DNA from 2 places in the Bacillus arachidis genome. Region 1 is predicted to be linked to the other one. Evidence: riboswitches for the same ligand, from Rfam matches in the RefSeq annotation. Region 1 holds a riboswitch; the other holds the start of a gene.
What was found. A riboswitch is a leader RNA that binds a small molecule or an ion and turns the genes downstream of it on or off. The one in region 1 is predicted to bind lysine.
Positions count from the first base shown of each region.

Region 2: linked by a shared signal. The riboswitch ahead of QRY57_RS06060 (amino acid permease) and the one ahead of lysA (diaminopimelate decarboxylase) in region 1 are both predicted to bind lysine.

Region 1 is NZ_CP127376.1:1,441,706-1,445,312, reverse strand. It holds gene QRY57_RS08870 (phosphoadenylyl-sulfate reductase) at 1-112, opposite strand, end outside; gene QRY57_RS08865 (YezD family protein) at 198-341, opposite strand; SAM riboswitch class I at 412-519, opposite strand; gene lysA (diaminopimelate decarboxylase) at 634-1,950, opposite strand; lysine riboswitch at 2,130-2,312, opposite strand; gene QRY57_RS08855 (DUF3888 domain-containing protein) at 2,401-2,796, opposite strand; gene QRY57_RS08850 (LTA synthase family protein) at 3,068-3,607, shown strand, end outside.
Region 2 is NZ_CP127376.1:859,454-863,060, forward strand. It holds gene QRY57_RS06055 (ABC transporter permease) at 1-646, opposite strand, end outside; gene QRY57_RS06060 (amino acid permease) at 715-2,130, opposite strand; lysine riboswitch at 2,282-2,464, opposite strand; gene QRY57_RS06065 (AAA family ATPase) at 2,700-3,359, shown strand.

The sequences.
Region 1 (3,607 bases):
TATCATCCTCATAATGTTTATAAGCCCATTCTAATACTTGTAATGCTCCCTTCGTTTCATCTTCCTCAGAAAAAGAAACGAAATCCTCTTTCCACGTTTCATACGTCAGCATGTTATTTCCCCCTATAACACAAAAAGACGGTTTTAACCTAATAAAATAGATTAAAACCGCCTCTAGTTTTTCTAGTCAGCGCTTTTTACTTTAAGCGTACTTTTTCACTTTTCTCAAGCTGAATCACTTTTCCATCTTGCACAACAATTGTAATGGAACCATATTTCATACCTGCAAGCATCGTTTGAATTTTCTCAGCTACTTCGTCAAAATGTCCACGTACTCCCACGAACAGCCCCCCTTTTTATTCATAAAAAAAATCTTTTCCATTTCGAAAAGACTGTTCGGTAATATATTTTACCTTATCTTTCAAAATGGATGCCATTTTGCTGGACTTAGCACCTTGCTTTCATAAGCAGGTTGCTGAGCTTCGTAGGGCCAGTTCCCTCCGCTTCTCTTGATAAGCTTTGTATCTGTATTTTATCATAATTCTGATTTTTTTCAATCCTAGTTTTCCGATATATTTTATATTTTTTCTTTTTTAAAGGAGTTGCTCAGTCTAAGCAACTCCTTCTTATTGATTACACAAGCTCTTTTATGTGTATGCGATCGTTCCCAATTATATTTTCATATGTTTCACGTTCAACAACAACTTGCGACGCTCCATCTTTTGCAAATACTACAGCTGGTCTACGAATGCGATTATAATTGTTCGCCATAGAATATCCATATGCTCCTGTACAAGAAATTGCTAACAGATCTCCTGGAGCAACTTGCGGCAATTCTATATCCCAAATAAGCATATCCCCACTCTCACAACACTTTCCAGCAATCGAAACAACTTCTTCAGCCGCTGCTTTCCCTCGATTTGCTAACATCGCCTCATAACGCGCTCCATATAAAGCTGGTCTTAAATTATCTGTCATTCCACCATCGACTGACACATATTTACGAATACCAGGAATATTTTTTACAGCTCCTACTGTATAAATTGTTGTTCCCGTATCCCCAACGATACTACGACCTGGTTCAATCCATATTTCAGGAAGGGGATAATTATTTCGTGTAAATTGTTCTCTCACTGCATCAGTGACAGCATGCACATATGTTTCAAGTGTAAGTGGTGTATCAGCTTCCGTATATCGAATCCCAAAACCTCCACCGACGTTTAACACCGTTACAACATAACCAGTCTGTTCTCTTATTTCTTCTAAAAAGTTATACAATACTTCAATCGCCCGAACAAATCCTGCTGTTTCAAAAATTTGTGACCCAATATGCGAATGAATGCCTAACACATTATAATTTGATTTTCCTAACGCTATTTGAATTGCCTGCATTGCCTGGCCAGTAGAAACCCCAAAACCAAATTTCGAATCATCTTGCCCTGTTGTAATATATTCATGCGTATGTGCCTCTACCCCAGGTGTAACTCGAATTAATATATTTACAATTTTTCCATACTGCTGTGCTAAATCATGTAATACTTCCATTTCAAAGAAATTGTCTACTACAAAGCATCCAATATCTGCTTGTAGTGCCATTATGATTTCTTCTTCCGTCTTATTATTACCATGAAAATGAATGCGCGATGCAGGAAAGCCCGCCTGCAGAGCAGTATACAATTCACCGCCAGAAACAACATCTAACGACATATTTTCTTCACGAGCTACTCGGCACATCTCCATGCACAAGAACGCTTTACTTGCATACGCTACTTGATAAGAGAATCCACTTTCCTGGAAAGCACGATGAAACGCGTGACATTTTTCACGAATAGAAGCCTCATCGTATACATAAAGTGGTGTTCCATATTGTTTAGCTAGTTGCGTTGTATCGCATCCTCCAATTTCTAAGTGTCCTTGCTCATTGATTCGGCTTGTGCCGTGTAAATACATTTGAATTCCTCCCTTATTCCCTCTACAACTTATAACCCCAGTCTTCTATTCATTGCAGCACGCTTTTGGATAAACAAAAAACGCGCGGAACAATGTTCACACGCGTTTCTTATTAGGAATCATATATCATGAAAAAATAAACGAGTTGTTATCTTCTCAAATAAGAAACCGCATCAACATCTCCAAATAGCTCTCCATAAAATAAAATTTTATGACAGTACTACATTTATTCAATGTAGTCCCAATATATGAATGATGTGGTCAATCTTATATTTCGGCAATAGTCCCTTTCAATCTATGATCACAGATTCCACTAAATCTCCCATAGCTTACTCTTTCCTATCGCGGCCTCTACCTTTGAGAGTAGATGAGGTAATACTATTTAATTTTCAAACAGCTTATATTGGTATTAACAATACCAAACGAATAATTTATTTGTCAAACAATTTTTTACATTAATTTTTTACAATTTAATTTCGTATCATTCGGCAAGCGCTTTATATCTATTTTTTTCACAGTCCATTCTCCCTCATCATTATCAAACGTAATTCTTATTTTTTCAAATGGCGGAAGCACCTTTCCCCTTTTAACTTCATATTTTGTCACTTCAATTACAGCTTGAAATACATATGTACCACTATAAATTTTTTTTAAACTCACGATTTTGGGACAATCATATGGCTTTAGTTTTCCATAATTCTTTTCAATCGCAGCATTTATTTTTGGAAACAATACAGAATAGAGTGCATCCTCCATTAAAGGTACATCATATTGTGCCGCAATCGCTGCTGGAGAAGAAAATAATATAAAAACACTACATAACGCTAAACAAAGTAACTTTTTCATTACAACCTCCATATCCTTACGCAACGTTTTCATCCCATTATTTTAATCAATGGATCAGCATCCATGAATTAAAGTTTCATTTTATTTTCTCCCACTTCTCTTTTTCTACTCGATTATTACAAAAATCATCCACAATCCGCTTTGTTCTCGTATAATAGTACACATAGTATAATAATCATAATCATATAGGGCTGTTCGTATATATAGTGAAACTTCTATTCAGTAAGGTACAATCACTATAACTGTCATAAGTATAGGAGAGGAGTATATTATGTTACAACATTTGTTCCCAAAATTACGATTTGCACTTGTTGCAGTCGTTTTATTATGGATCAAAACATATATTGTGTACAAGCTAGCCTTCGATATTAAAATTGATAGCTTCTTCGAAGAAATGATGCTTTTGTTTAATCCAATTGCTTCATTGCTTTTATTTTTTGGTCTAGCTTTATTAGCATCAAAATATCGAAATCGAATTATTATTGGAATAAGCTTTTTGCTGTCATTTATTTTATTTGGAAATGCAATGTTTTATGGATTTTATAATGACTTTGTCACATTTCCTGTTCTATTCCAAACAAATAACATGGCTGATTTAGGAACAAGTATTAAAGAACTATTTACGTACAAAACATTACTTCTATTTGCAGATGCGATGATCTTAATTTTTATTTCACGTAAGTTCCCGAACTTTTGTGATAACACACCACTGTCCCGCTCTGAAAAACGAACCTTTTTTAGTGGTGTAACAGCTCTATTAGCATTGCAAGTTATTGTTTCTGTCATTCATAAGCCACAGTTATTTTCACAC
Region 2 (3,607 bases), 580 kb from region 1:
TGATATACTCCCAGTTAATTCGTTTTGTTGGTTGTTTTACTGTATAAATAAGTATAAAGGCTGGAAGCAAGAGAACAGCACCGAATAGAACGACTGATACGGACTGAAAGAGCATATAAAGAATCAGTGCGTTACAAGTGAATCGAATGATGAACCAGATTTGGCTGTTATATTGATCACGCCATATCCAATTGATATACAGGTTCCAACCTTTTATTAACATTAAAATGAAAAAGATCGTACATAAGAATGGAACAGGTGTCTGTAATGTTTGTATTGCCAGCGGTGTAATGATTAGAAACGTAAATAGTAATGGGAAAAGCTGTATGGCGTAATTATAGAAAAGAGATTGTTTGAAATAAGGTGTTAATTTCTCTTCAAGTGCCAGTAAATAGACAGCGTCAGGCTTTTGGATAAAAGTACGGATCTTACATCTCGTTATAACGATTGTAAGTACAGTTGTGATGAGTAATAATGAGATTCCTTTAGAAGGAGCTGTTTTTAAAAACTTGGCGTAATAATAAGCACCGATACACGAGATAAAGATGAAGCTATACAATAAACCACTAATCATCCGGAAAAAATACATTATGCTGTTTTGAAGATGTTTTTGAAAGCGATCGCTCCATAGCGTTTCAATTGACATGTTTTTCACCTCTATCATCTATTATAAAGGTTTCTTTCTTGTACCAAAATAAAAACGAACAAATTGCTTTAAGCAACTTGTTCGTTTTTATTTCTTTTTTGATCACGATTCATTAATGGATAAAAGGCGAAACCAATTACAAATAAGCCAATTCCAAGAAGGAATGTTTTTATATCTGAGGATCCCGTTTTAATAACCCATAGTGCATAGCAAAGGGCAATGAATGCGACAATACCATCTATAATTCGTGAGCTCATTTCATTTTTATACGTTTCACCAGTTACAACAAGTTTTAATTGGAAGATCGGTGAAACGAGATAAGGGATTAAGTAGGCTAAGGTTGAGACAGTAATAACGAATGTATAGGCCTCAGCAATTGTCCCTGATAATGTTGAGAATAAGAATACTTGTGACATAATGTTTGTTAATCGTAATGAGTAAATAGGACTCCCTTTTTTATTTGTTTTTGCAAAGAAGGAAGGGAAGAACCCCTCTTTTGCCGCTTGATACGGTACTTCTGAGCTTAATAAAATCCAGCCTAAGATAGAGCCGAATAGGGAAGTAAGGGCAAGTAGTGCCATTAATTTCCCACCGCCATGACCCATTGCAGCATTTAATGCATCAGCTAATGGACGTTCAGAAGTTTGTAGTTTATCAATGTGAAGAACACCCATTGTTAAAATTGTAATTCCTAAATAAATGGCAACAGTTATTAATAAGCCAGCTACAGTAGCATGTTTTACCGTTTTTGGCGATTTCGCACGGTTTGATAAAAGAACGGCCGATTCAATACCGATAAATGCCCAAAGTGTTGTAAGGGCAGCTAAATTTACTTGTGAAAGTAGTCCATGTGACACGCCTTCTTTATCAATCATTGGTGTGTACCATTGTCCAAATTTAGAAGCTTGAAATGCAAACAAAGTAACAACGATAAATAGAAGGAATCCAGTCACCTTTGTTGTTGTTGCTAGGAAGTTTAATTTCCCGGCTCCGTTTACACCGTTTGTTAAAATCATATGTGTTCCCCATAGTAAGCAAGAACAGATGCAGAATGTAATCAGTTTTCCAACTTCCACATCGAAAGAGCCGATTGAAAATAAGATACGTGTATCTTTCATAATAGGGAAGAAGAGTGATAAATAACCTGCAAAAGATGTAATAATAGCAACATTACTTGCCCAGTTTGCGACCCAGTAGCCCCAAACTATGCTGAAACCAGCCATTTTTTTCTTTTTTGGTGATGAGAATAAAGCATATGCATGACTTTGTGGTCCTGTTGTTAAATCAGGACGACGAATTGCCAAATTACCGAAAACAAGAGCTAGCATTAAAACACCAAATCCTGTTGTTAACCAAGCTAATGTAACACCGAGTGGGCTTGCTGTTTGTGCTAATGTACTAGGCACCATGAAAATACCAGCGCCAACCATATTGCCGACAACAAATGCTGTCAGTACCCAAAAGCCCCATTTTTTTTGTTGCATAAAAGAATACCTCCCAAGTTAGTATAACCAAGTCAAGCGAGGAGATATGTATGTCTTCCAAAAAGGAAGTAAGGTAAGCTTCATACAAAACAAAAAAAGCACGTGTCATTGTCGCTACGTGCTTTCTATCTTATAGGAAACCCACGACATACCTCTCGATAGCTCTCCACAAACAAATTGTTTGTGACAGTTCTGCATTTATTAAATAGCAGACCCAGCAAGAATGCACAGTGGGCATGTCTTACTTCGGCAACCATTCCTTTCCCATTCATTCATCGATGCCACTACATCTCCTGAAATGATACTCTTAATGATTGCAACCTCTACCTCACCGAGATACGAATGAGGATTTATGTATTAAATTAACATAATCAAGGGTAACAAATGTATTTTTATACGTCAATGGATATGGTAATAGTCAGACTATAGCGAACAATTTGTTAGTAAAAGAAGAGAGCATTTTTTAGAAAAAAAGTTCGGTTAATTTATGTGTTAAACTATTGAAGCGTAATAGTGAAATCGTGTTTCGGAAAAAGAATTACATAGTAATTAGTAAATGGAGGTACGGTATGACGTTAATTTGTTTAGAAGGTGCCAGTGGTATTGGTAAAACGACGACGTGTAAAAGGATTGCGGAGTTGTACAATGCTTATGTGATTCCAGAAGTAAATTTCTTATTTCAGCGCCCTAATCCTGAACCGGAAAATTGGTATCTCGAAAGGCAAGTTGAAAGATGGCAACTCGCACAAGAAAAATTAAAATCGTATGATGTAGTTTTATTTGATGGAGATATCTTTCAGCCCATTTGGTATAACTGGATTTATGAGGGGGAGTTTCCACAAACTTTACCGTTTTTGAAAGAGTTTTATGTAAATCAAATGAAACGGAAACAGATAGGATTTCCGGGTGTCTACATTCATCTTTCTACAAGTGAAACAGAATTAAGAAAAAGGAAAGAAAATGATACGACCCAAAGACGAAGTAACTTTGAAAAACATCTAAGGCTTATAGAACCACAAAAGCAGTATTTTCAATATATGAATACTGTTTCTCCTAATGTAGTCCATTTTGTAGATGCAGTGAGTATTGAAGAAAATACAAAAAGTATTTTTGATATTTTGTCTCGCTTGAATCTAGAAAAACAACATAATTACTCTGTATCTTTATTAGAGAATGTAATGGATTGGGTAATGAGTAGTAACCCTAAAGCATATGAGATAAGTGAATAGGGAATGAAAGAATATATATCCGACTTGATTTTCCAACATAGATGTATCCATTTTAACTGAGAAGTCCATCTTCTCTAAATGAAGTGAAGGGGGGGATTTCAATTTCAAGCACTTAAGTCGTGGCTATGAAAATAAAAGGTAATCTCCACTCGCTTTCTCCTTTTGTTCTCGCTTGGCATGGGGGCAAAAAGGCACTGACGATTCTATCCATGGCCGGACGCTCTCTTCCTAACTAAAAAGAATGGCTT